DNA from 4 places in the Ruminococcus sp. Marseille-P328 genome. Region 1 is predicted to be linked to each of the others. Evidence: riboswitches for the same ligand, from Rfam matches in the RefSeq annotation. Region 1 holds a riboswitch; each other region holds the start of a gene.
What was found. A riboswitch is a leader RNA that binds a small molecule or an ion and turns the genes downstream of it on or off. The one in region 1 is predicted to bind cobalamin.

Region 1 (3,144 bases):
GCGGTGCGGTCAACTTTATTGTCGCTGTGAATAAAGAACAGGAACGAGAGGATTTCCTGAAAGAGGCATTGCTGCTCAGGCAAGCATTGTCGCTGTGTTCCTCTCTGGCAGAAAAAGAGCTGCGTGTGGAAGCGGCATTCTTTGAATCCGTTCGTGTGCTTGTTACAAGATTGATGAATCAGGGAGAGGGGAAGAAAATTTCTCTGCCAGAAATGAATGCTCGCATTAACGAGCTTCTGAAAGCCAGTGTTCAGAGCGAAGGCGTCATTAACCTTTTCTCAGATATAAATCAGGAATTTTCGCTCTTTGATCCAAAGTTCCTTGAGGAAATCTCTAAAATGAAGGAGAAAAACCTTGCTGTAGAGCTGTTAAAAAGGCTGATTGCGGAACAGGTGCAGATTTACCGTCATACAAATGTGGTAAAATCGCAGAAATTCAGTGAAATTATACAGCGTGCTATGAATGCGTATCTGAATGGAATGTTGACCAATGAACAGGTTATTGAAGAATTGCTGAATCTGGCAAAACAGATTGCGACAGCTCATAAAGAGGGAGACAAGCTTGGACTGACTGCTGATGAACTGGCATTTTATGATGCGCTGACAAAGCCGGAGGCCATTAAGGATTTCTATGAAAACGAAGAACTGATTGCCATTACAAAGGAACTGGCAGATACACTGCGTAAGAACAGAACAATAGATTGGCAGAAACGGGATTCTGCCAGAGCGAAAATGCGTATGATGATTAAGCGGTTGCTCAAAAAGCATCGCTATCCGCCGGAAGGAATGGATGATGCAGTGCAGACCGTGATGACACAGTGTGAGCTATGGACAGATAATAATGATATGGAGAATTACGCTGAGAATAGCAAGGTGTATACCTATTCTCCGAAAACGGAATTGGGTATGGTTGCTGAAGACACGGCACCGTATGGGAAATAGATGTATAAGTAAGTAAGGGGATGCCTATATTATATTCAAAATCAAAAACATTGTTAAAGAAATATCTTTACTTTATTTAAGGGGTAAGTTATAATAATTCTGCTTAAAAGAATAAATGTGCCAAGTGCTGAAAAATATATAAAATTTATACTATTTTCAGAAGAGGGAATCAGGTGAGAATCCTGAACGATCCGGTCACTGTATTCAGTTATGCCACATTCATATCCATTGCATTTTTATGTGAGAAGGGAATGGGGATTTAAGCTGTAAGCCAGGAAACCTGCTTGGTTCATAGAAAGAAACTTCCGTGTAAAGTGCTGTCTTTCGTATCATGTTTTTTTGTGATGCCCGCTTTTTCATGGAAGCGGACTTTTTTCTTTTAAAAACAAAAAAACAAAAGAAAAAATAAGGAGAAAAAGCATGAAAAACATGAAAACAGCAGCAGGAATGTTATGTCTGGCAGGAATTCTCAGCCTGGGAATGGGAACAACTGTATTTGCGGAGGATGGAGACAGCCATTATCCCGTAACAATCACAACCTACAATTATGAGAACGAACCGGTTGAAATGACTTTTGAGAAAGCTCCGGAGAAAGTATTTGCATATGCAAACTCCAATATCGAAGAGCTTCTGGCACTTGGTCTCGGTGATAAGATCGTAGCTGCTTACGGTCTGGACGGTGATGTGCGTGAGGATTTAAAAGATGAATTTGACAAGATTCAGTATATGGATACCAAGCCATCCAAAGAGGAAGTTGTTGCAATGGAGCCTGATTTTATTGCGGCATGGTATTCTTCTTTCAGTGATGACTGGCTTTCGGATGTAAGCTTCTGGCAGGAGAGAGATGTAAATACATACATGTCCCTGAACAGTGCTGCAAAGGGACCGGCTTCTGAGTTCCCACGTACAATTGAAGACGAATATGAGGATATCCTGAACCTTGGCAAGATCTTTGATTGCGAAGACAAGGCAGAGGAAATCGTTGATCAGATGAAGGGTGAGATTGATAAAGTAAAAGAGCATGTAGAAGGAACAGACCCGTTATCCGTAGCAGTTCTTGAGGATGAGGGAGATTCCTTCCGCGTATATGGAACAGAGACACTTGGCGGAAATATTCCGGAGACACTTGGTGCAGAGCTGAAGCTTGGTGCAGAGAACTCTGAAAACGTTGGTGCAGAGGATCTGATTGCAGCTGATCCGGATGTATTATTCATGATTAATTATGATGGATTTATGACAGCTGATGAGGCAATCGCTGATATTACAGATAACCCTGCATATGCAAGCCTTTCTGCAGTTAAGAACAACAAAGTATTTTCTGTAAATCTGAACGAGGTATACTGCAGCGGTGTCAGAACCTATGATGGAATTATGACATTTGCAAAAGCATTATATCCGGATCTGTACGAATAAAATGAAAAGAAAACCGGATTTTAAAAATGGAATTTTTCATGGAAAGCCGATCTATGTGCTGGCGGTGATATTACTGACTGTGCTTCTGGTGATATCCATTCTGACTGCAGTTACCATTGGTTCTGTAGATCTTTCTGTGAAAGATGTGTATAGTGTAATTTTGTATAAAGTATTTGGAATCGGGGATCCGGAGATTTATGGTGTAGGAGCCATGTCTGATATTGTGTGGTTTATCCGCCTTCCCCGTATTCTTCTTGCAACAGCCGTTGGCATGGGTCTGGCAGTTGCAGGTGTGGTAATGCAGGCCATTGTGAAAAATCCGATCGCAGATCCGTATATTCTTGGTATTTCCTCTGGTGCATCTCTTGGTGCAACAGTGGCAATCTTTCTTGGAGTTGGAGCCGTATTTGGCTCCAACTCTATTGGAATCTGTGCATTTATCGGAGCCTTCCTTATTTCTGTACTGGTACAGATCACTGCAAATATAGGAGGCCGGGCAAATTCGGTCCGACTTCTGCTTGCAGGTACAGCACTTGGAAGTGTGTGCAGTGCATTTTCAAACTTTGTTGTCTATATTGCGGGCGACAGAGATGGAATCCAGACAGTTACTTTCTGGCTGATGGGAAGTCTGGCAGGCGCGAAATGGGAAAATCTGGCTGTGATTATTCCCTGCGTTTTTATAGCAACCCTGTTTTTCTGCACCCAGAGCCGTATTCTCAATATGATGCTGCTTGGAGATGAGGTATCCATCACATTAGGCACTGACCTGCACAGATATCGTCAGGTGTAT
Region 2 (3,144 bases), on a different contig from region 1:
ATCTGTGTATCCCATTTTCTCCTCCTGAATAAAGAGTTTTTATAATCTGATTTGATTATACCTTTCTGATTTCCAAGTGTCAACAAAAAGCAACATTTCCTGGCATGTTATATGTGGTTTTTCTTGTAGTACAATGTTGTTTTTATTTGTTTTCTCTGTTTTTTCTTATTTATGATTGACATGTTTTTTTCCCTCTGGCATACTAAAGTTAACTGTAAATGGCTTTTCAAAACACTTTTATAGTGAAATTACCAGCTGCATATATTCACGTAATCTTGACTAGGAGATGATTTTATGTATCTTTCTGATATACACACACATTCCATTGCCAGCGGACACGGCACAACCTGCACCATCAGCGACATGGCAAAGGCTGCTTCTCAAAAAGGGCTGAAGCTTCTTGGAATCACAGACCACGGACCAGCCACTCTGTCTGCCGGAACTTCTTCTTATTTCCGAAGCCTGATCTATTCGCCCAGGAAGCGTTTCGATGTGGAATTATTATATGGAATTGAACTGAACATTCTGGATACCGATGGAAAAACAGATCTGCCACAGGAGCTTCTTGATAAGCTGGACTACGCAATCGCCAGCATGCATTATCAGAATTTCCGGCCAAAGACCAGGGAAGAAAATACTGCTGCTTTTCTGAACGTAATGAAGAATCCGGTTATAAAGATCCTGGGACACATTGATAATCCCCAGTATGACATAGATTACGACGCAGTTGTAAAGGCTGCCGGTGAAAACGGTGTTCTCCTTGAGATCAACGAAGCTTCCCTGGCACCTTACGGATATCGGGGCGATACCCATGCCAACTGCGCGCAGATCCTGTCCTGCTGCCGGAAGTATCTGGTTCCAATCGTGCTTTCCAGTGACAGTCATGGAACAGAGCATATTGGAGACTTCACTTATGCCGCTGATTTCGTTCATAATGCTATGTTTCCAGAGGGTCTGATTCTCAACAACCAGATTCCGAAATTAAAGATGCTGTTAAGCATACGATAAAAAGGATCCAGCTTGCAGAATTCCAATGGAATTTTGCATTACGCAAAAACTCTCCGAGAAATATAAATACGTAAGCTTAACTTCGTATATATTCCGGAGAGTTTTTTATACTTATTTCTTTGATTACTCATTTTCATTTTTATGATCTGCTTCTCTTACTTTCTGCATCATCGCAGCAAGTTCCTGATATTTTCCTGTCACATAACCGTAGTTTTTCTTCTTATGAGGTAGCTGACAATTCGTACAATCTTTAAATCCCTTCTCATTATATTTGAAATTTCCGCCGCATTTGTCTCCAAGGGCATAAAGCGGGCAATAGCAGAACAGACAGTTAAAGTCCTCTGGATCAGCTCCTTTATGGCATGGAAAATACTCACATTTCTTATGACTGAAATAAGCGTATTCTTTATCTTCCCAATATTTTTTCTCCATATTTCTCTCCTTATCTCATACAGCTCAAAACAAAATATTCTTTATATTCTATTTCGTAATGCCCCAAAATCAAATGCAAAAAAAGAATCCCGCTTACAGGAATAGAATACGGCCAGAGCGTGTTTAAAAAAGGCTTTCTGTAAGATGTGCGTCACACCCTGCAGGAGATTACGGGAATAATTCTACAAACAGGCTCAGGAAAAGTGTAAAAAAAATACCGCATATGCGGCTTCTGAATCATCATTATTTAAGAGGGAGCGATGCTACTCCGGGGTAGAATATGATCCGTTCATATATACGCGGAGGGAACGGTTTCATCCGAAGTAGTATCGCCTGCCATTTAATCTGTATAATTCTTCTGAACAGGCGATCATTCCATAAAAAATGTCCACTCACAAAAGCGGACAACATCTCAGGGCTGCGGATTCCCCAAAACTGGTTGTTACACTTTCATCGGAAGTTTAACCTCGCCATACCAAGCAGGTTTCCTGGCTCCAGGATCATCACATCCTCTCTCCTTCTCATGCGCAAGCACAATGGACTATGAGATTCGCTCCTCTGTTACAGTGACCGGATCGCTCAGGTTTCTCACCTGATTCCCTCTTTCTGCCAGCTTATAGCTGTCAGCACTTAATATGTTCACTATGGAATTATACTGACACCATAGTACCACCGGTCACTGTCTTTGTCAACCCTTTGAAAAGATTTTTGTTATTTTTTTATCAACCAGATGTTGCTAGTCACGGCGTGACCAGCAGCGTCATTTTTTCCTGAATCTTCTCCACCAGGATTTTCGCTGTTCTTTCATGAGATCTGTGCCCTGGGTGCTGCCTTGATCCAAATTCTCCTTCCTGTGTATCCGGAAGCTTCACAAATTCCACGCGCTCATCCCCTGTTTTTCTTTTATAATTCCCCACCGCTTTCTCAAGCGTAGGCAAAATCTCATCTCCAAGCATTCCATAACACCACAGAATATAGCTTTCTGGATTACATACGCGCAGTTTTCTCAAAAAGTCTTCCACAGCCTTTCCAACTCTGTCCATATTCTTCGTGCCGCTGCTGTCGTTTGTCCCCAGATTCACTACGATCACATCAGGCTGAAACTTCTGGAAATCCCATTTTTCCATAGCACCCAGTTGTTTGTTTCTTTCTCCATTTAAAAGACCGCACACCTGCTCATAATATAGCGGGATTGCCTGCTGCTCATTGCCTTCCCAGGAACAGAAAACGCCCCAGCCGCTCTGACTGATGCAATTGTACACCGCGCCCAGTTCTTTTGCTGCCATATATGCATAATTATCCACGGCATTAAAGCAAAAGGAATTCCATGTCATTTCTTCTCCTGCACCGCTGCCGCCCTCACCAGAGGTAATGCTGTCCCCTATTACCTCCAATCTGAGCTTTGGTGTTTCAAGAGGTAAAAACTCACCGTCAGTTTCAACCTCCAGAAGCTGAAGCAATGTTTTTTCATCTGTGGGAAACGCAGGAGTATCACGAAGAAGCTTTACATTTCTTACCTTATCCCTTTCCATATTACGGAAAAGACAGATTTCCTGTTCTCCCTTATTTACCATAAGCCGTTGGGACAATACGCCGTCTACGATCACATCCACCCATGGCTCAAAAACATCATAATCGGAGCGGATTTTCACCCATATTTCTGTTGCTTTTACATTCAGTTCAATTCCGGAAGCGGTCCAAAAT
Region 3 (3,144 bases), on a different contig from region 1:
ATTTCAAAAGATTTTCAGGAAAAATATGAGAACACACAGATGACCATTACCCTGAATGGAAAGAACTTTAAGGTATCCATCTATCCTGTTCTCGGTCTTGATGTAAAATCAATTGTAGAAAGTGCCTATGCTCTTGGACATGGTGCCTGGTTTACTCATGGAACTGACCGCATCGAACTGATGAACAGCAAGACAAAGGAAGAAGTCACCCTTATGCCAGAAGCCCGAAACAAAGACGAACTGGACAAGCTTCTGGAGGATGCTGGAATTTCAAAGGGATCCACCACTATACAGACTTCCTGTGAACTTACAGATACAGAGCTGGTTATCACTAAGGGAAAAACCGGAATCGGTCCGGATATGGATGCATTGAAAGAAGCGATTCTAAAAGCAATTTCCATAGAAGATTATGAAGCTGTTATCGAATGTCCTACTATGAAGACACCGCCAGAGGAACTGGATCTGGAAGCCTATTATGAAAAAGTACATACAGATGCCACAGATGCTTCTCTGGGGGAAAATAATGAAATTATTCCGGCAGTTACCGGAATTTCATTTGATGTGAAGTCAGCTGCAAAGAAGCTGGAAAAAGCAAAAGAAGGGGCAAAGATTACCATCCCCCTTGAAATAACCCTACCCGAAGTTTCTACAGAAGAGCTAGAAGCCCTTCCTTATCTGAATCTTCTTGGTACTTATACTACATATGGCGGCGGTACCGAAAACCGTGTTGCCAATTTGAAGCTTGCCGTGGAAGCCTGTGATGGAGTGGAACTTCAGCCAGGACAGATTTTTTCCTACAACGATACTTTAGGTCCACGTACTGAGGAACGAGGGTACAGGGAAGCAACTGTAATTGTAGGAGGCGAACATGCCCAGGATATCGGAGGCGGAATCTGCCAGATTTCCACTACGTTGTTTATGGCATGCCTGCAGTCTGATCTGACCATTGTTGAGCGTCATAATCACGCTGCCCGAATTGATTATGTTGAGGATGGTCTGGACGCAGCAGTGGTGTGGGGAGGTCAGGATTTCCGTTTTCAGAATAATACTGCTTATCCAATTAAAATTGAAGCCTCTTACGATGAAAAAGAGGAAGCCGTAACGGTATCCATTTACGGAACCCAAACTGACAATAATACGGTAGAGATTACTACAGAGCATTCCGATCCAAACACCTGTAAAACCTACCGCAGTGTCTACGATGAGAATGGAACACTTCTCCGCACAGATGAAGTCGGGTACAGTAAATACAAGCAATAACCCTATAAATCTATTGATTTCGACATAACGGTCTGCTATAATGAGGTGAATTGAATAAATCCGTTTTCAGTGCCAGACATATCTGTCTGCTACAGCGTGCAGATTGTGAGAATATTTTTTCAACACGCTCTAAGAGGGAATCAGGTGAAAGTCCTGAACGATCCGGTCACTGTAACCAGGGAGTAGAATCCAGTGAAACCATTGGTATATTGCTGAGAAGGATGGATTCTGTGTTGATCTGTAAGTCAGGAAACCTGCTGAATTCGTTTAATGAAAGCTTCCGAAGAAAGTACTTCATTCTCATTAATATATTTGATAATACAATATATTGAATTTTTAATGCCTGTTTTCTCAGAGGAAGCAGGCATTTTTTTGAAATAATCCTGTCAGGATTGCCCATTGTACAAACAGGCTCCAGAAGCAGTTGGGATTTATTCAAATTATAAAATAATAGGAAGAATCGAGGAAAAAGAAATGAAAAGAAATTCAAAACGCTTTCTTGCACTGTTTCTTTCCGTCGCGATGACGGTCACTCCTGCTGTACTTACACAGGCAGAAAATGAGGATGCAAACGTACAGGTTTCTGTTACACCAACTCCAGAAACAGAGGCGGAGAAGACTGCTGTTGCTGCTGAGACTCCTGTGCAGGAGAACGCAACAGCTGAGGAAGAAAACACTGACACTACAGTAACTCCGGCAGCAGTGGATGCCTCTGCTGTGAAAGAGACACCTGCTGCTACAGAAACACCTGCCTCTGAGACCACTCCTGAGGTTACTGCATCACTTGCTGAAGAAAGCAAAAATGAGGAAGCAGAAGCTCCACAGCCTACAGCTGCACCAGAAACAACAGAAGAGGGCAAAACCGAAGAGACAGATAAACCAGAAACAAAGCCAGAGGATCTGAACCCAGATGGTTCCAACATGACCATTGACAAGGAAGATAACAGTGCATATAAAATGCTTAAAATCAAAAGCTCTTCTGCTGAATTAAATGGTGATAAAATTAAGATAACCCTCAATACTGACGGAAAGAACTATGAGAAGCTTTATCTTGGTTCTAAGGAAGATCCTGACGAAGCAAAAAATGCAGCAGCAATCGTTGGTACAGAAAATGAAGATGGTTATACTTTCATTTTTGAGGTTCCTGCCAGTGAACAGGTCCAGACTTTCAGCATCGTACCATTTTCTGTAAAAAATCAGAAATGGTACACAAATATGGCTTTGAAACTGAACGTTCCAGGAATGAAAGCCCCGGAACCAACAGCTACTCCAGAGCCAACTGCAGCCCCTGAGCCAACTGCCACTCCACTGCCAACTGCTGCTCCAACACCGGAACCAACTGTTTCCCCAGAGCCTACCGAAGCACCGGTTGAGACTCCTGCACCAACTGAAACTCCAGTGCCAAGCACAACTCCGGAAGCAACCACCACCCCAGAGCCAACAGCACCCCCTGCTCCAGGCAGCTGTGCAAGCGGAATTTATAATATTACAGTAAACTCCAGTTCATCTATGTTCCGTGTAATTGACTGTGTCCTTACTTCCAAAAACGGAAAGATGACAGCTGTTCTTACTTTAAGCGGAACTGGTTACGACTATCTATGTCTTGGAACAAAAGAAGAAGCTGCCGCAGCCGATTCCTCCACCTGGATTCCATATGTGGCAGACGCAAATGGCAAATATACATATGAGATTCCCGTTGAAGCCCTGGACAATGGAATTGCAGTTGCTGCTTTTTCCCACAAAAACCAGATCTGGTATGACAGGATCCTGACTTTCCAGTCCGGCACTTTGAATAAGATAGGTGACGTACAGGATGATCCGCAGCCAGATACTGCTCCTGACACAACAATCACAGCAACTCCTGCACCCACTGCAAAGCCAAAT
Region 4 (3,144 bases), on a different contig from region 1:
CAGCGGCCATCCCCACATCATGTGTCCCATGGAAAAGTACATCAGCACCAGAAGAAAACCTACTGAGGCAATAAGCCGTTTCCTGAGGAGTGGCGTTTCGTGATCTTCCAAGGCTTTCTCAGCATCGGAAACGGATTCCGTCTGACCGGAAGCACCCTTCAGGCTGCAGCCGTATCCGGCTTCTTCTACAGCTGAGACAATGGCAGAGGCTGAGGCAGTTCCTTCCACTCCCATGGAATTGGTAAGCAGGCTTACGGAGCAGGAAGTAACTCCCGGAACCTTGTTTACCGCTTTTTCCACACGGGCGCTGCAGGCTGCACAGCTCATGCCGGTGACGTTGTATTGTTCCATAATAAATTCCTCCTTCGAATACAGTGTTTCGATACCAACGGACTGCTCTGCGCATTCGTACCTCCGCAGGCAGGTACACATTCGGAATGCGCTGGTATCTCACTTCATTAGCTTCTGCAAAGTTGCAACCAGCTCATCAATGGTTTCGTCTTTACCATCACGGATATCTCTTGCCACACAGGTTCGGATATGATTGGCGAGAAGTTCCTTATTAAATGCATTCACAGCAGCATTTACAGCTGCTGACTGAATAAGAATATCGTTGCAGTAAGCGTCATTCTCCAGCATTCCTATAATCCCCCTTATCTGGCCTTCAATACGTTTCAGACGGTTTACCAGCTTCCTGCGCTCTGCTTCGGAACGATCGGTGTGCTTGGTACAACAGCAGGAACAGACCTTCTTGGTAGGTTCCTGGCTGGAAAGAGTTTCTGGATTGGCTGCGGTGTGGCTGCAGCAGGATTCGGATTTATAATCAGCTGTCATAGGCGGACTCCTTTCCTTATATACCCCTTAGGGGTATGTATTTGATGAAACTAATATATACCCTGGCGGGGTATTTGTCAATAAGTAATTCACAGAAAAACTGAGAATTGCGGCGCGAAACCATGCGAAAGCATGATTCCTGTGTATCGCGAAGCGTGTTGCTATGAACGGAGTGAATAGTAATCTGTTTGAAAAATTATTCCCGCAATCTGCACGCCCCACTTTGCGGTATATTTCTTCCGAATTTGTTTGCGTAGTCAGCTACGGCGTCTTCATGCTACGGTGCCCTCATCCGGACGAAATCTCCCACAAATTGTGCCGCACATCTTGCGGAACGCATTTTTTAAATACACTATAGTTCATAGAAAATACATAAAAAGTTCATAAAAAATATATAATAATATGGTACATATTAAATATCCGAGTCGAATATGTATAATGGTTATAGCGCAAAGGTTGCATCATAAACATGATGCGCAAAAGAGAATCCGGTGAGAGTCCGGAACGATGCCGTCACTGTGTAAGGGAGCTGCTTCAGAGCCCACTGGGAAACCGGGAAGGGGGAGCAGTGTTGACCGAAGTCAGGAGAACTGCCTTTGCGTGGAATCTTAGGTCTGCGGTACACAGAACTTGTATTCTCATAACGATACATGAATATTTCCTGAATGTTTTTTGGAAGAAAAGTGTGTATATGAGAATGTGTGCAGTCGCAGAAAATGCGGCTGTTTTTATGCAATGGGAGATTGGTGATAGATTTCCCATAGGATTCTTTATACGTGATTCTATCCGGAAATACAAAAAAAGAGGAAAAAGAAATGAAAAGAAAATCTTTATTAGCAATCCTTCTTGCAGCTTCTATGGCAGCAAGCATGACAGCAGCAACAGCAACTGTTGCATTTGCAGAGACAGAGGAAGCAGCAGAGGAGACAACAGACGATGCAGAGGCAGCTGACGATGGGGAAGAAGCTGATGATGCTGAGACAACAGACGATGCAGAAGAAGCTGATGATGTTGAGACAACAAGCGATGTTGAAGTAGCTGACGATGCAGAAGAAGCTGATGATGCTGGGACAACAGACGATGCAGAAGCAGCTGATGACACTGCAGATGCAGATAAGGAAGCGGCTGATAAAGTAGCAGCACTTATCGATGCTATTTATGTTCAGGAGAGAACAGATGATACAGATAAGCAGTGCAAGGAAGCTAAAGAAGCATGGGATGCCCTTACAGATGCTCAGAAAGAGCTTGTAGAGGGAGAAGAGGCCAGCCCAGAGTATTTCGGACGTGATACAGGTGATGCTTCCAAGGATGATCCTCGTAATCAGGACGAGATCGGTGAGAATGAGCTTCTTGTAGTAAGCTTTGGTACATCCTTTAACGACAGCCGTGCAGAGGATATTAAGGGAATCGAGGATGCTCTTGCAGAAGCATTCCCGGATTGGTCTGTAAGAAGAGCATTTACCGCTCAGATCATTATCAACCATGTACAGGCAAGAGATGATGAGAAGATTGATAACATGCAGCAGGCACTTGACCGTGCAGTAGCAAACGGTGTTAAGAATCTTGTAGTTCAGCCTACACATCTTATGCATGGTGCTGAGTACGATGAGATGGTAGAAGCTATTGATGCTTACAAAGATAAATTTGAATCTGTAGCAATCGCTGAACCAATGCTTGGTGAGGTTGGCGATGACGCTACCGTTATCAACGATGACAAAGCTGCTGTTGCTCAGGCAATCACAGATGAAGCTGTAAAAGAAGCTGGATATGACAGCATGGAAGCAGCTGCAGAAGATGGAACCGCATTTGTATTCATGGGACATGGTACTTCCCATACAGCAAACGTTACATATGATCAGATGCAGACCCAGATGGAGAAACTTGAATTCACAAACGCATTCATCGGTACTGTAGAAGGTGAGCCAGAGGATACAGCTTGTGATGAAGTTATCAATAAAGTAAAAGATGCCGGATTCAAGAAAGTAATCCTTCGTCCGCTTATGGTTGTTGCTGGTGACCATGCAAACAATGATATGGCTGGTGATGATGATGACTCCTGGAAGAGCATGTTCGAGGCTTCTGGAGATTTCGATGAGATTGACTGCCAGATCGAAGGTCTTGGAAGAATTGACGCTGTTGAGCAGCTTTATGTAGCTCATACTCAGGCAGCTATTGATTCCATCGCGAAATAATTATCCTGGTATAAATTGTTATTGCAACAGAACAAAAGCAGCTGCTCCTACACTGTGGGGCAGCTGTTTGAGTAATAAAACAAATACGGCACACACAAGTGTACCGTAAATAAAGAAA

Region 2: linked by a shared signal. The riboswitch ahead of ACESTK_RS10635 (cysteine-rich small domain-containing protein) and the one ahead of ACESTK_RS07620 (ABC transporter substrate-binding protein) in region 1 are both predicted to bind cobalamin.
Region 3: linked by a shared signal. The riboswitch ahead of ACESTK_RS17355 (hypothetical protein) and the one ahead of ACESTK_RS07620 (ABC transporter substrate-binding protein) in region 1 are both predicted to bind cobalamin.
Region 4: linked by a shared signal. The riboswitch ahead of ACESTK_RS06325 (sirohydrochlorin cobaltochelatase) and the one ahead of ACESTK_RS07620 (ABC transporter substrate-binding protein) in region 1 are both predicted to bind cobalamin.

What each region holds. Positions count from the first base shown of each region.
Region 1 is NZ_CAXUBQ010000008.1:73,032-76,175, forward strand. It holds gene ACESTK_RS07615 (type I restriction endonuclease subunit R) at 1-941, shown strand, start outside; cobalamin riboswitch at 1,047-1,244, shown strand; gene ACESTK_RS07620 (ABC transporter substrate-binding protein) at 1,362-2,354, shown strand; gene ACESTK_RS07625 (iron ABC transporter permease) at 2,356-3,144, shown strand, end outside.
Region 2 is NZ_CAXUBQ010000013.1:44,767-47,910, reverse strand. It holds gene ACESTK_RS10645 (BMC domain-containing protein) at 1-15, opposite strand, end outside; gene ACESTK_RS10640 (phosphatase) at 295-1,008, shown strand; gene ACESTK_RS10635 (cysteine-rich small domain-containing protein) at 1,132-1,440, opposite strand; cobalamin riboswitch at 1,901-2,089, opposite strand; gene ACESTK_RS10630 (GDSL-type esterase/lipase family protein) at 2,181-3,144, opposite strand, start outside.
Region 3 is NZ_CAXUBQ010000029.1:19,356-22,499, forward strand. It holds gene ACESTK_RS17350 (VanW family protein) at 1-1,260, shown strand, start outside; cobalamin riboswitch at 1,336-1,537, shown strand; gene ACESTK_RS17355 (hypothetical protein) at 1,735-3,144, shown strand, end outside.
Region 4 is NZ_CAXUBQ010000006.1:140,843-143,986, forward strand. It holds gene ACESTK_RS06310 (heavy metal translocating P-type ATPase) at 1-351, opposite strand, end outside; gene ACESTK_RS06315 (metal-sensing transcriptional repressor) at 451-834, opposite strand; partial or broken gene ACESTK_RS06320 (DUF6783 domain-containing protein) at 996-1,160, opposite strand; cobalamin riboswitch at 1,271-1,447, shown strand; gene ACESTK_RS06325 (sirohydrochlorin cobaltochelatase) at 1,650-3,026, shown strand.